Regions from separate parts of the Streptomyces sp. JH002 genome, predicted to be linked through region 1. Evidence: riboswitches for the same ligand, from Rfam matches in the RefSeq annotation. Region 1 holds a riboswitch; the other holds the start of a gene.
What was found. A riboswitch is a leader RNA that binds a small molecule or an ion and turns the genes downstream of it on or off. The one in region 1 is predicted to bind thiamine pyrophosphate.
Positions count from the first base shown of each region.

Region 1 (6,996 bases):
GCTGTACGCGCTCAATGTGGGTGACACGGATTCGCAGGGGCCGCAGCGGCAGGACGTGCTGAACTTCGTGGTGAGCGGTCATGCCGAGGTCACGGTGGGCGGCGAGACCACCCGGGTGGCGCGCGGCAGCATCGTCTACGTCCCGGCGCACACCCCGTGCAAGTTCCATCACATCACGGAAGATCTGCGGGTGATGGTCATCTTCTCTCCGCCCGAAGGGTGACCTCCGGGCCCGTGGACCTCAGGGTTCCCTCGGGGGACGGTCAGGGGAGGACCGGGGCCGCGGGCCCTCCCGCCCGCCCACGGGCCCGCTTAGCATCGACATGACGGTGCCGGGGGATGTCGGAGAGCGGATGTGAGGAGCCGTGCGTCATGAAAGAACTGTTCAGGTCACTGCCGTGGTGGGTGCGCTGGGTCGCCATTCCCGCCATCGTGCTGGTGGTCTTCGGCGGGCTGATCACCTCGGTGCTCACGTGGCTGATGAGTCTGATGTTCAAGATCCTGGTCTGCGCCGCACTCATCGCGCTGCTGATCTTCATCGTGCGGAAGTTCACCTCTTCCTCCTCCTCCGGCGGCGGTTGGTAGGAGCCGTACCGCCGCCCGGCCCGTCCCCCGCGGGCCGGTCGGCGCTCACCACCAGCGCCGCGAGCACGGTGGTGACGGGTACCGAGGCGACCAGACCGATCGAACCGACCAGGGTCCGTACGATCTCCTCGGACACCAGCTCGCTGAACGCCACGGTCCCCACGCTCGCGTTGGCCACCGTGAACAGCAGCAGCAGGGGCAGCGCGGCTCCCGCGTACGCCAGCACCAGGGTGTTGACCACCGAGGCGATGTGGTCCCGGCCGATGCGCATGCCCGCCCGGTAGAGCTTGAGCCAGCCGGCGTCCGGCTCGGCCGCCTTGAGCTCCCACACCGCCGAGGTCTGGGTGACGGTGACGTCGTCGAGGACGCCGAGCGATCCGATGAGGATGCCGGCCAGCAGCACTCCGCGGATCTCGATGCCGGGGTAGAGGGCGTGGATCAGGCCGGTCTGGTCGTCGGTGTTGCCGGACAGATGCGCCCAGACGGTGAACAGCGAGCCCAGCAGGCCGATCAGCACCAGCGAGATGAGCGTGCCGAGCACCGCCACCGAGGTGCGGGCGTTGACGCCGTGACACAGGTAGAGCGTCACCAGCATGATGGCGCTGCCGCCGATGACCGCCACCAGCAGCGGGTTCGAGCCGTGCAGGATGGCCGGGAGGATGAACAGCGTCAGCACCCCGAAGCTGACCACCAGGCCGATCAGCGCCAGCAGCCCGCGCATCCGCCCCACCAGGACGACCGCGACGGCGAAGACGGCGGCCAGCAGGAGGATGGGGAACTTCCGGTCCACGTCGGAGACGCTGTACTGGAGTTCCTCGGGGGCGTTGGGCGCGAACGCCACGATCACCTTCTGCCCGGCGTGGAACTTCTGGGTGGCGTCCGGGGGCACCACCTCCTGGAAGGTCCGGCCGGTGTGCGGACCGGTGGTCACCTCGATGGTGGCCTGGGCGCACTGGCCGTCCACCCCGCGCGGGACCTGCACCCCGAGCTGGGCGCAGTCCCGCTCCTCGACGCCGGTGACCTTCGCCTCCTCGAACTGCTGGTCGAAGCCGACGCCGGTGTGCTCGTCGCCCGCGGTGGGGGCGCCACCGGGCCACAGCAGGAGCAGACCGCCCGCCACCGCCACCGCGAACGGGATCAGGACGGCCGCTATGACCCGCCGCAGATGCGCCGAGACGGGGGGCGGCGGCCCGTGGCTGTGGCTGTGGCCGTGGCTGTGTCCATGGGTGTCTGTCACGCGCCGATCATCGCAAGAGATTCCCGGGCGCACTGTTCAGCCGGGCCGGGGACCCGTTAGCGTAGGCGGCGATTATGTGACATCGCGGGAGCTCCGAGCACGGGGCTGAGAGGGCGCTGAACGAGCTGCGCCGACCGCCGAACCTGGTACCGGGTAATGCCGGCGTAGGGAGTTGGGTCGTCATGACCAAGCAGGACACACGTGTGCTCGGATCGCACAAGGGATATGTCACCGGATCGCGCCCGGACTTGCGGGTGCCGGTGCGGCGCGTGCACCTCACCGACGGGCGGGACGTCACGCTGTACGACACCTCGGGTCCGTACACCGACCCGGAGGTCACCACGGACGTACGGCGCGGACTGCCGCCGCTGCGCGCCGGATGGCTGGCCGAGCGCGCGGCGCGCCGGCGCCCCGCGGACGGGCTGACACAGCTGGCGTACGCCAGGCGCGGGGAGATCACCGAGGAAATGGAGTACGTGGCGATCCGGGAGGACCGCGCTCCCGAGTTCGTGCGCGACGAGATCGCGGCGGGCCGGGCGGTGCTGCCGGCCAACGTGAACCACCCGGAGGCCGAGCCGATGATCATCGGCAAGAACTTCCTGGTGAAGGTGAACGCCAACATCGGGAACTCCGCCGTCACCTCCTCCATCGAGGAGGAGGTGGAGAAGATGCGCTGGGCGACCCGCTGGGGCGCCGACACCATCATGGACCTGTCGACCGGCAAGGACATCCACACCACCAGGGAGTGGGTGCTGCGCAACTCCCCGGTGCCGGTGGGAACGGTGCCGCTGTACCAGGCGCTGGAGAAGACCGGCGGCCGGGCGGAGGAGCTGAGCTGGGAGATCTTCCGCGACACGGTGATCGAACAGGCCGAACAGGGCGTGGACTACATGACCGTGCACGCCGGGGTGCTGCTGCGGTACGTACCGCTGACGGCGCGCCGTACGACGGGGATCGTCTCGCGCGGCGGCTCGATCATGGCGGCCTGGTGCCTGGCGCACCACGAGGAGAGCTTCCTCTACACCCACTTCGCCGAACTGTGCGAGATCCTGCGGGCGTACGACATCACCTTCTCGCTCGGGGACGGGCTGCGGCCGGGTTCGATCGCGGACGCCAACGACGAGGCGCAGTTCGCGGAACTGCGGACGCTGGGCGAACTGAACCGGATCGCCAAGTCCCATGACGTGCAGACCATGATCGAGGGCCCCGGGCATGTCCCGATGCACAAGATCAAGGAGAACGTCGACCTGCAGCAGGAGATCTGCGAGGAGGCGCCGTTCTACACGCTCGGGCCGCTGACGACGGACATCGCGCCCGCGTACGACCACATCACGTCGGCGATCGGGGCGGCCATGATCGGATGGTGGGGCACGGCGATGCTGTGTTACGTGACGCCGAAGGAGCACCTGGGGCTGCCGGACCGGGACGACGTGAAGACCGGCGTGATCACGTACAAGATCGCGGCGCACGCGGCGGATCTGGCCAAGGGCCATCCCGGTGCGCAGCGGTGGGACGACGCGCTGTCGCAGGCGCGGTTCGAATTCCGCTGGGAGGACCAGTTCAATCTCGCGCTCGACCCGGACACGGCGCGGGCCTTCCACGACGAGACGCTGCCGGCCGAGCCGGCGAAGACGGCGCATTTCTGCTCGATGTGCGGGCCGAAATTCTGCTCGATGAAGATCTCGCACGACATCAGGGCCGAGATGGACCGTAAATCGGAGGAGTTCGCGCAGGCCGGGAACCGGGTGTACCTGCCGCTGGCGGAGACCGACGGGAGCTGACGGCAACCGCGCGTTCCGGCTGACGCCGGTCAGGGCAACGCGTACACGGGTGCGTTGTGCAGAATGCCGATCTGGCGGATGCAGTGCCGCCTGAGGAGAAAGCGCAGACTGTCGTGCACCCGGGCCGAGCTGAGGCCGGTGCGGGCGGCGATCTCGTCGACGGACCAGTTGACCCGGCCGTCGGTGACGAGGGCGGGGGCGAGCAGCACGGCGACGGCCCACACGTCGTCGGTGACCGTGAGCCGCTCCCGCCAGCCGGCCAGCAGTTCCTCGGCGCCCCGCCCCCGCGCGCGGGGCGCCGTGCGCTGCCGGGGCACCCGCGGTGCCGGTGCGGGGCCGAGCCGGTCACGGATGCCGCCGAGCACGTCGGCGACGCACCGCAGGGCATCCGCCATCTCCCGCCGTGCGGCGTTCGCCTCGCGCTGCAGGGCGGCGAGCGCCGCGTCATCGCGCAGGGCGCGCTCCTCCAGCCGCACGATCGCGTCGGCGACCTGGGGCGGCACGGCGTACGCGACGGGGGCCCCGGGGGCGGCGGGCTGGAGCTCGGCGGCGGGCAGGGAGTAGGAACCCTCGCGCTGGATGGTGACGATGACCTCGGTGATCCATCGCTTGAAGGGACGCGCAGCGGGTTTGCCGGAACCTGCGACCAGCATCAGCAGCCCGGGGAGATTCACGATCAGCATGTTCTTCTTGAGCCCGTGACCTGCGGGAACGGACGAACCATATCCCCTGGTTAGAGTTCCCAGAAACGTTCGTGAGTCCGGTGGGACGTGGTCGTTCAAGGTCTTGGTCGTGTTGGTGTAGCCGAGCTCCCTGATCACGTCGGCCGCCGGGAACCAGTGCTCGCCCTCCGGGGTGGTCAGCCGCCGGACGCGGGCGCCGGTCGCCGCGAAGACGAAGTCGCCGATGTCGATGGCGTCGTGGTGCGGGACCGGCTGACGCTGCTGATCATTCATGTTTGTACGGTAAGCGTGCCTTTCCGCCATGTTGCTCCGAACGAACTGAAGTTCACCCGGGAGTGGGATATTCAGTCGCAATTCCGAGATAAGCCGTGGCATTCATCGTTTCATTAATAAATAAACTGGACATTCACTCCAATGCCACGCATCGAGGCCAAATGCAGTGTCGTTGGCGGAGTATGACTCCACAGAATCCCTCGGCCCACCCCGAACCCCCTTACGGATCGGTCCTGTACGAGGCGGAGGACACCCAGCACCTGCTGCGGAACGGCGAAGGGAACTGGCAGTTCGACGGCGATCTCGCCCAGCTTCTCCAGGCCGCCGCCGCCCCCCAGCCGACCCCCCGCCACCCGGCACCGGCGCACGCCGCCCCCGTACCCGACGCGGGCGACCCCAGCGCCCGCCACCGGCGGCCCCGGCGGCGCGTTCCGCTGCCCAGCCGGCCCGGCCCGGTGCAGTGGCTGCGCTGGAGCAGTCTCCTCATCGCCGCCTCCCTCACCGTCATCGCCGCCATGCTCAGCATTCTCGGCGGTCTCATCTCGTACGTGCCGCTGCGCGAGATGGTCTCCCCGACCGCCGCCAGCGGGCTCACCGGCTGGTGGCCGGTGCTGATCTACGGGCCGTGGCTGGTCGCGTCGCTCTCGATCGTGCGGGCCGCCCTGCACCAGCGCCGGGCCGCCCACTCCTGGGCCGTGGTGATCTTCTTCTCCGGTCTCGCCGTCTACCTCTGCGTTGAGCAGGCCGCCAACACGGTCACCGATCTGGCCGTCGCCGGGCTGCCGCCGATCTCCGCGCTGGTCGCCTTCCACCAACTGGTGCGCCAGATCACCCTGATCAACCCGCCCCGGCACGCCGTCCCGCAGCCCCGCCCCGCCAGGTGACCGCCCGCATGTCCGGGAACGGGCGGATCCCCCGGTGGCGCACCGCGGCCCCGCCCCGCCCGGTGGCCGGAACCGCCGGCGTTCCCGCGGACTTGGGAGGGCGGGGACGGCGTGCCGGACGGTCCCGCCGGCCGTGACCGCACCCCTCCCGCCCCAGCCTGCCCAGCATTAAGCTGACGGTCACTCACCACGACGGCGGCGGAGGGGCACTGCGATGAGCGACGAGGTCATCCCGGGGATCGACCTGAGCCGGCCCAGCATCGCGCGGACCTACGACTACCTGATCGGCGGCAAGGACAACTACGCCGTGGACCGGGAGTTCGGCGACCAGTTCATCGTGAAGCTGCCCGGCGCCGTGCAGATCGCCATCGACAACCGGCAGGCGCTGGTGCGGGCTGTCGGGGACATCGCCGGTACGACGGGGATCCGGCAGTTCATCGACTTCGGCAGCGGCCTTCCCACCGCCGACAACGTGCACCAGGTCGCCGAGCGGCACGTCCCCGAGGCGCGCGTGGTGTACATCGACAACGACCCGATCGTGCTCGCCCACGGCCGGGCGCTGCTCGCCGAGAACGAGCACACCGTCGTGATCCAGGCGGACCTGCGCCGTCCCCGTGCCATAAGGGAGGACCCCGCCCTCCTGCGGCTCATAGATTTCGACCGGCCGGTGGGCGTCATTCTCTCCGCCGTGCTCCATCACCTCAACGACGACGAGGACCCGTACGGCGTCATGCGGTTCTGGCGGGAGGCGGTGCCCTCCGGCAGCCACTTCTTCATCAGCCACTTCCGCAGCCGCCGCGACCCGGAGTCGGCGAAGCTGGAAGGGCTGCTCCAGGGCTCGCTCGGCCGGGGCCGCTGGCGCACGGACGAGGAGATAGCCGCGCTGTTCGAGGGCCTGGACATCCTGGAGCCCGGCATCCGGCCCGCCGCCGAGTGGCGGCCCGTGCTGGAGCACCGCTCGTCGCTGACGATCTGGCAGCAGCTGATCGTCGCCGGCGTGGCGGTCAAGCCCTAACGGCCGCGCTCCGCACCGCCGTTGACCTGGATGACCTGGGCCGTGATGTGCCCGGCCGCGTGCGAGGCCAGCCAGAGCAGGGTCTGCGCCACATCACCGGGCTCGCCCGCCCGGCCGTTGAGGGTCTCGGCCACCCGTGCCCGGCGCCGTTCCTGCGACATGCCGCCGCCGAAGAACTCCGTGTCGTCGACCAGCCCCGGCGCCACCACATTGACCGTGATGCCGCGCGGTCCGAACCGCCGTGCCAGGTCGAAGGCGTAGGGGTGCAGGGCCGCCTTGCTGCCGCCGTAGCCGCCGGCCCCCGAGCCGCGCAGGGCGGCGATCGAGGACAGGAACAGCACCCGACCGCCCGGTGAGGCCAGCCGGTCCCGCAGCGCCTCGGTCAGCAGCACCGCCGTCAGCGTGTTGATCCGGAAGGACTCGGTCCACTCGTGGGCCGCTGCCACCAGCGGGTCGCTCCCGTCACCGGGCGGAGCCGGGGCGAGCCCGCCCGCGTTGTGGATCAGCACGTCCACCGTGCCGAACCGCTCCCCGATCA
Region 1 covers NZ_CP087989.1:3,309,027-3,316,022, forward strand. The annotation lists gene H7827_RS15050 (cupin domain-containing protein) at 1-223, shown strand, start outside; gene H7827_RS15055 (DUF5326 family protein) at 373-585, shown strand; gene H7827_RS15060 (YibE/F family protein) at 551-1,822, opposite strand; TPP riboswitch at 1,897-2,010, shown strand; gene thiC (phosphomethylpyrimidine synthase ThiC) at 2,005-3,603, shown strand; gene H7827_RS15070 (BRO-N domain-containing protein) at 3,633-4,559, opposite strand; gene H7827_RS15075 (DUF2637 domain-containing protein) at 4,742-5,443, shown strand; gene H7827_RS15080 (SAM-dependent methyltransferase) at 5,658-6,458, shown strand; gene H7827_RS15085 (SDR family NAD(P)-dependent oxidoreductase) at 6,455-6,996, opposite strand, start outside.

Region 2 (6,996 bases), 1.8 Mb from region 1:
GGTGTCCTGCTGGGGCGGGTAGCCGTAGCCGCTGTCCTGCGCGGGGGCGGGGGCGGCGGTCTCGCGCTGCTGGGGGACCCAGACCCCGCCGGGCGGGGTCTCCTGGTAGTAGGTGTCGGCCGCGGCCGTCTGCCACTGGTCGGCGTACTCCTGCTGCCCGTACTGCTGTTGCTGCGGGTCGCCGTACGGGGCGCCGTAGGTCTCGTACGCCGCGGTCGCCCCGGCGCCGGCGTAGGGCTCGGCGTACGGCTGCTGCTGCGGGTCTCCGTAGGGCTGGTGCTGGGCCGGGTCGTACCCGGTGCCCGCCGCGTCGTAGGGCTGCTGCTCGTGGTAGCCGTCCCCGTACACCGTCTCCGGGGACTGCGCCCCCGCCTGGTGCCCGGCGTACGGGTCCTGCTCCTGCGGCGCGGATTCGCCCTGGTGGGCGGTCTGCGGGTCGTAGTCCCACGCGTCGTAGCCGCCGCCGTCCGCGCCGGACTCCCCCGGTGCGGCGGGCGGCGCGGGCGGGGGCGAGGGCGGGCCGTCGTACCCGGCCTCGCTGCTCTCCTCGACCGGGTCCAGCGGACGCATCTCGCCGCTCTCCTCGGCGCCTTCGCGCCGCCGGCGCTTGCTGTTGCCCGGCTGGCCGCCCAGCGCCCAGCCGGTGGAGAACCCGCGCCGGAAGGACAGCGTCACGAAGGTCTGGCCGGTGGCGAACGCGAGGGTGCCCAGCGCGATCACCGGCACGTTCGGCAGCACCACGCCGAGGACCACGGCCAGAAAGCCGGAGAAGGCCAGCAGCCGCCAGCGCAGTCTCGCCTTGTACTGGAGCAGGACCTCCCCGAGCAGCCACAGGGCCACGATTCCGAACGCGATGTAGAGGACCGCCCAGCCCATGTACGCCCCTCTCAGCTGTGCTTCAGCGCTGTTCCAGGCCCGCCCGGTGCAGACCGAGGTTCTTGTAGACGTCCAGCGTCGCCGTCGAGTGCAGCGTCGTGTTCAGGGTGACGAAGTGCAGACCGGGGATGTCCTCATCCATCAACCGTGCACACAACTCGGTGGCGAACTCGATCCCGACCGAGCGTACAGCCATCGGGTCGTCCTTGACCGCGCGGAGCCGATTCTCCAGCTCTTCGGGGAAGGAGGAGTTGCTGAGCTCCTTGAAGCGTTCGATCTGCCGCAGATTCGCGATGGGCATGATTTCCGGGATGATCGGGACATCGCATCCCGCGGCGGCCACCCGGTCACGAAGCCGCAGGTAGTCCTCGGGGTCGAAGAACATCTGGGTGAGCGCGAAGTCCGCCCCCGCCCGGCACTTGTTGATGAAATGCCGGATATCCGTCTCCCAGTCGGTGGAACGCGGATGCATCTCCGGAAATGCCGCGACCCCGACACAGAAATCGCCCGACTCCTTGATGAGACTCACGAGTTCCGCGGCGTATGTCACACCCTCGGGGTGCCGGTTCCACTCCCCCATCGGGTCGCCGGGCGGGTCGCCGCGCAGCGCGAGCATGTTGCGGATGCCGGCGCCCGCGTACTGCCCGATGATGTTCCGCAGCTCGGACACCGAGTGGTTGACGGCCGTGAGGTGGGCGACCGGGGTGAGTGTCGTCTCGGTGGCGATCCGCTCGGTGGCCCGCACCGTGCGCTCGCGCGAGGAGCCGCCGGCGCCGTAGGTCACGGACACGAAGGTCGGGCCCACGGCCTCGACCCGGCGGATGGCGTTCCACATGGTGCGTTCGCCCTGCTCGGTTCTGGGCGGGGTGAATTCGAAGGAGTACGAACGCTTGCCGGCGGCGAGGAGGTCGCGCACCGTGTGCGCCCGGTCATTCATCGTGGACGGAATCCCAAGGGCCATGGCCGCAGGCTACCCAGAGCGACGGAAATCTCCCATGCGTGTCCGGGTTGCGGACGGGCGTACGGCCTCACACGGCGCGCAGCCGGGCGGCCAGCGCGCTCGCCGCCGCACCGGGGTCCCCGGCCTCGGCCAGCGCCCGTACCACCACGATCCGGCGGGCCCCGGCCTCCAGCACCTGATCCAGATTGCCGGCGTCGATGCCGCCGATGGCGAACCAGGGCCGCTCGGGGCGGCGGGCGGCCGCGTACCGCACCAGCGGCAGCCCGGGGGCGGAGCGGCCCGGTTTGGTGGGGGTGGGCCAGACGGGGCCGGTGCAGAAGTAGTCCACGCCGGGCTGTGCGAGCGCGGCGTCGACCTGGGCCTCGCTGTGGGTGGAGCGCCCGATGCGCACCCCGGTGCCGAGCAGCGCGCGGGCGGCGGGCACCGGCAGATCGCCCTGCCCCAGGTGGAGCACGTCGGCGCGGGCGGCGTGCGCGACATCGGCGCGGTCGTTGACCGCGAGAAGCCTGCCGTGCCGCCGGCAGGCGTCGGCGAAGACCTCCAGAAGCTCCAGTTCCTCAGCGGCCTCCAGACTCTTGTCGCGCAGTTGGACGATGTCCACGCCGCCGGCCAGGACGGCGTCCAGGAAGGCGGGCAGGTCGCCCTGGCGCTTCCTGGCATCGGTGCACAGATACAGCCGGGCGCCGGCGATGCCGTCGGTCACGGCTCTCCCCCTCGGTGGTGCTTGGCAGGTCGGTGCGGTGGCGCGGCACCAGGGGTGCCGCGCCACCGGTCAGGCGGTCGTACGGTCGAGCGGTCGGGTGGTCGCGCGTGCGGCCGTCACACGGCCAGGGCCTGGGCCCGCCGCTTCACCTCGGTCCCGCGGTTCTCCCGCAGGGCATCGGCGGGCGTGCCGGGCAGGCTGTCGTCCGGGGTGAAGAGCCACTCCAGCATTTCCCCGTCGCTGAAGCCGTCGTCGCGCAGCAGCGTCAGGGTGCCGGCCAGGCCCTTGACGATCCTGCCCTCGCCGATGAAGGCGGACGGCACCTGGAGCACCCGGTTCTCGCCCCGGCGCACGGCGATCAGCTGCCCCTCCTTGACCAGCTGACGAACCCGGGTCACTTCCACGTCCAGCGCTTCGGCGATGTCGGGGAGGGTGAGCCAGTCGGGGACGAGAGCTTCGGTTTTCGCATCAATCTCGGTCACGCCTCAAGCCTGCCACCTCCGACTGACAGGCGTCATCGGGGAGTGGCAGCGGAGGGACGGTACCGCCGTGCGGGGGCCGCCCCGCGCCGTTCAGACCGTCGCGTTCTTCAGGGGCACAGCCGGGTCGGCGGCGCGCTCCGGGTCGAGGCGGGCACCGCGTTCGATGAGCCGGCGGCCCTGGGCCAGGTCGCGCGGCCGGTCCACGGCGCACACCGCCCGCAGCACCCCGGCGCCGTCCAGCCAGCACACCGACCAGGCGGCGCCGGGGGCGCCGGCGGCGGCGGGGTCGCCCCGCCACAGCAGCGTGTCGTGCGGACCGTGCTGCCCGGCGTACTGCACGAAACGGCCGAACTGCTCGCTCCAGAAGTACGGCACCGGGTCGTACGCCGTGTCGGCCGTCCCGGTGATACGGGCGGCGACGGTGGCGGGCCCGGCCAGGGCGTTGTCCCAGTGGTGCACCAGCAGCCGGCGGCCGTACCGGGCCGAGGGGAAGGACGCGCAGTCGCCGACCGCGTACACCCCGGGCAGCGAGGTGCGCAGCCGGTCGTCCGCGCGGACCGAGCCGTCGGCGGCCAGTTCCACGCCGCTGCCGGCGAGCCAGCCGGTGGCGGGGCGGGAGCCGATGCCGACCAGCACGGCGCCGGCGGGCAGCAGCTCGCCGCCGTCCAGCTTCACCTCACCCGGCCGGACGGCCGCCACCCGGGCGCCGGTGCGCAGTTCGGCGCCGGCGTCCGCGTACCACTGGCGCATCGGTTCGGTGAGTTCCGGCGGCAGCGCGCCGGGCAGCGGGTGGCCGGCGGCCTCCAGCACGGTGACGGGGGCCCCTGCAGCGCGGGCGGCGGTGGCGACCTCGGCGCCGATCCAGCCGGCGCCGACCGCGACGAGCGGGCTGCGGGCGGTCAGCAGCGGGCGCAGCCGGGCGGCGTCGTCCAGGGTGCGCAGCACGTGGACGCCGGGGGTCCCTTCGCTGCCGGGCAGGGCCAGCGCCTCGGCGCCGGTGGCGATGACCAGCCGGTCGTACGGCACGGGTCCGGCGTCCGTGCGCAGCACGCGGGCGCCGGCGTCGATTCCGGTGGCGGTGCGGCCCAGCAGGAGTTCGATGCCGAGGGTGTCGAAGTCCACATCGAGGGGCGCGCCTTCGGCCTTGCCGAGCAGCACGTCCTTGGACAGCGGCGGGCGGTCGTAGGGCCGGTGGCGCTCGGCCCCGACCACGGTGACGGTTCCGGCCCAGCCCGCTTCGCGCAGCCGCACCGCGGTCTGCGCGCCGGCGAGCCCGGCCCCGGCGATGACGACCCGCTGATCCCGTTGTTCCACGCGGCCACCCTACGCGCGCGGCACGGGGCCCGGCCCTGCCGCGCGCCACGGGTTTTCCGGTCGCGGCCGGTGCGCGGCGCGAACACCGGTCCGCCGCGCGGACGTCCGGAGCGGGGGGGCGGGGAAGCCGCAGGGCTGCGGGGGCTTTTCGTCCCCGGCGCCGCCCGTACTACTGTGGCGGGCGACAGAGCACACGGGAGCCCGGCGGTCCGGGCTGAGAGGGAGGCGGGCGGCCTCCGACCGTACGAACCTGATCCGGGTCATGCCGGCGAAGGGAGCAGCCGCGTGGTGAGGTCCGTGCCCTCAGCGTCCGCAGGCCGTACGTCCGATGTCCTGATCATCGGTGGCGGCGTCATCGGTCTGGTCACCGCCTGGCGGGCGGCCGGGCGGGGGCTGCGCGTCGCCGTCGCCGACCCGGCGCCGGGCGGCGGCGCCGCCCAGGTGGCCGCCGGCATGCTCGCCGCCGTCACCGAACTGCACCACGGCGAGGAGCCGCTCCTCGAACTCAACCTCGCCTCGGCCGCCCGCTACCCGGACTTCGCCGCCGAGCTGGAGGACGCCGCGGGATCAGGTGTCGGTTTCCGCGCCTGCGGCACCCTGGCCGTCGCGCTGGACGCGGACGACCGTGCGCAGTTGCGTGAGGTGCACGCGCTGCACCAGCGGTGCGGGCTGCGCTCGCAGTGGCTCACCGGCCGCGAGTGCCGGCGGCTGGAGCCGATGCTGGCCCCGGGGGTGCGCGGCGGGCTGCGGGTGGACGGCGACCACCAGGTCGACCCGCGCCGGCTGGCCGCCGCGCTGCTGACCGCCTGCGAACGGGCCGGTGTCATCTTCCACCGCGAGTGGGTGCGTGAACTCACCGTCACCGGGGACCGGGCCACCGGCGCGGTCCTGGCGGACGGTACGGCGCTGTCGGCCGCCCGTACGGTGCTGGCGGCCGGCAGCCACAGCGGTGAACTGCCGGGGCTGCCGCCCGGGATCGCCCCGCCGGTCAGGCCGGTCAAGGGCGAGGTGCTGCGGCTGCGCATGCCGCCGGTGCCGGAGGGCACGGGCCGTGGCGCGTTCCTCTCGCGCACGGTGCGGGCGGTGGTGCGCGGCTCGGCCGTCTACCTGGTGCCGCGTGCCGACGGCGAACTCGTGGTGGGCGCCACCTCGTGCGAGCAGGGCTGGGACACCACGGTGACCGCGGGCGGCGTCTATCAGCTGCTGCGGGACGCGCACGAGCTGGTGCCGGGCATCACCGAGCTGCCGTTGCGCGAATGCCTCGCGGGGCTGCGGCCCGGCAGTCCGGACAACGCGCCGCTGCTGGGGCCCACCGGGTTGCCGGGGCTCCAGCTGGCCACCGGGCACCACCGCAACGGGGTGCTGCTCACCCCGCTGACCGGGGAGGTCCTGGCCGAGTCGCTGGTCACCGGCGAACTCCCGGCGATCGCGCGGCCCTTCAGCCCGCTGCGCTTCCCCTCGGTGGTGCCGGTATGAGCGGGTCCCCCACCGTTTCCGTCAATGGCGCCCCGCGCGAGCTGGCGCCCGGCACGACCCTGGCCGACCTGGTCACCGAGTTGCTCTCGCGCGACACGGGGGCGGGGGTCGCGGCGGCGGTCAACGAGTGCGTGGTCCCCCGGGCCCGCTGGCACGCCACCACGCTGGTGCCGGGTGACCGGGTGGAGATCCTGACCGCCGTCCAGGGAGGCTGACGACCGATGACCGACCTCACGACCGGCGCGGCGGGCGGCCCCGCGAACGCCGCCACCACCGCGAGCCCTTCTCCGGGGGACGGGGACGATGTCCTGGTGCTCGGCCCGCTGCGGCTGACCTCCCGGTTGATCATGGGTACCGGCGGCGCCCCCAGCCCCGAGGTGCTGGAGCGCGCCCTGGCCGCCTCCGGCACCCAGCTGACGACGGTGGCGATGCGGCGGGTGGATCCCGGAGCACGGGGCTCGGTGCTCGGCATCCTGCGCAATCTCGGCATCGCGCCGCTGCCGAACACCGCGGGCTGTTTCACCGCGGGCGAGGCGGTGCTGACCGCGCGGCTGGCGCGCGAGGCGCTGGGCACCGCGCTGGTCAAGCTGGAGGTCATCGCCGACGAGCGCACCCTGCTGCCGGATCCGGTGGCGACGCTGGACGCCGCCGAGACGCTGGTGGACGACGGCTTCACGGTGCTCCCCTACACCAATGACGACCCGGTGCTGGCGCGGCATCTGGAGGAGGCGGGGTGCGCGGCGGTGATGCCGCTGGGCTCGCCGATCGGCTCGGGGCTCGGCATCCGCAATCCGCACAATTTCTCGCTGATCACCGAGCGGGCCGGGGTGCCGGTGATCCTGGACGCGGGCGCGGGCACCGCCTCGGACGCGGCGCTGGCCATGGAGCTGGGCTGCGCCGGGGTGATGCTGGCCTCGGCGGTGACCCGGGCGCAGCGTCCGGTGCCGATGGCGCGGGCGATGCGGCACGCGGTCGAGGCGGGGCGGCTGGCGTTCGGCGCGGGGCGGATTCCGCGGCGGCATTTCGCCCTGGCGTCCTCGCCGCTGGAGGGGCGGGCGGAGCTGGACCCCGAACGACCGGCATTTTGATCCGATCGCACTGATATACGATCGCCGGATCTGGGGGACCATTCTGTCCGTTACGGGGGATCGCGAGCCGCGGGCCGGCCCCTGTCTCCCGAGCGG
Region 2 covers NZ_CP087989.1:5,104,347-5,111,342, reverse strand. The annotation lists gene H7827_RS23505 (hypothetical protein) at 1-876, opposite strand, end outside; gene metF (methylenetetrahydrofolate reductase [NAD(P)H]) at 899-1,837, opposite strand; gene thiE (thiamine phosphate synthase) at 1,905-2,540, opposite strand; gene H7827_RS23490 (Rv2175c family DNA-binding protein) at 2,657-3,022, opposite strand; gene H7827_RS23485 (NAD(P)/FAD-dependent oxidoreductase) at 3,113-4,336, opposite strand; TPP riboswitch at 4,529-4,614, shown strand; gene thiO (glycine oxidase ThiO) at 4,634-5,812, shown strand; gene thiS (sulfur carrier protein ThiS) at 5,809-6,027, shown strand; gene H7827_RS23470 (thiazole synthase) at 6,160-6,900, shown strand.
Region 2: linked by a shared signal. The riboswitch ahead of thiO (glycine oxidase ThiO) and the one ahead of thiC (phosphomethylpyrimidine synthase ThiC) in region 1 are both predicted to bind thiamine pyrophosphate.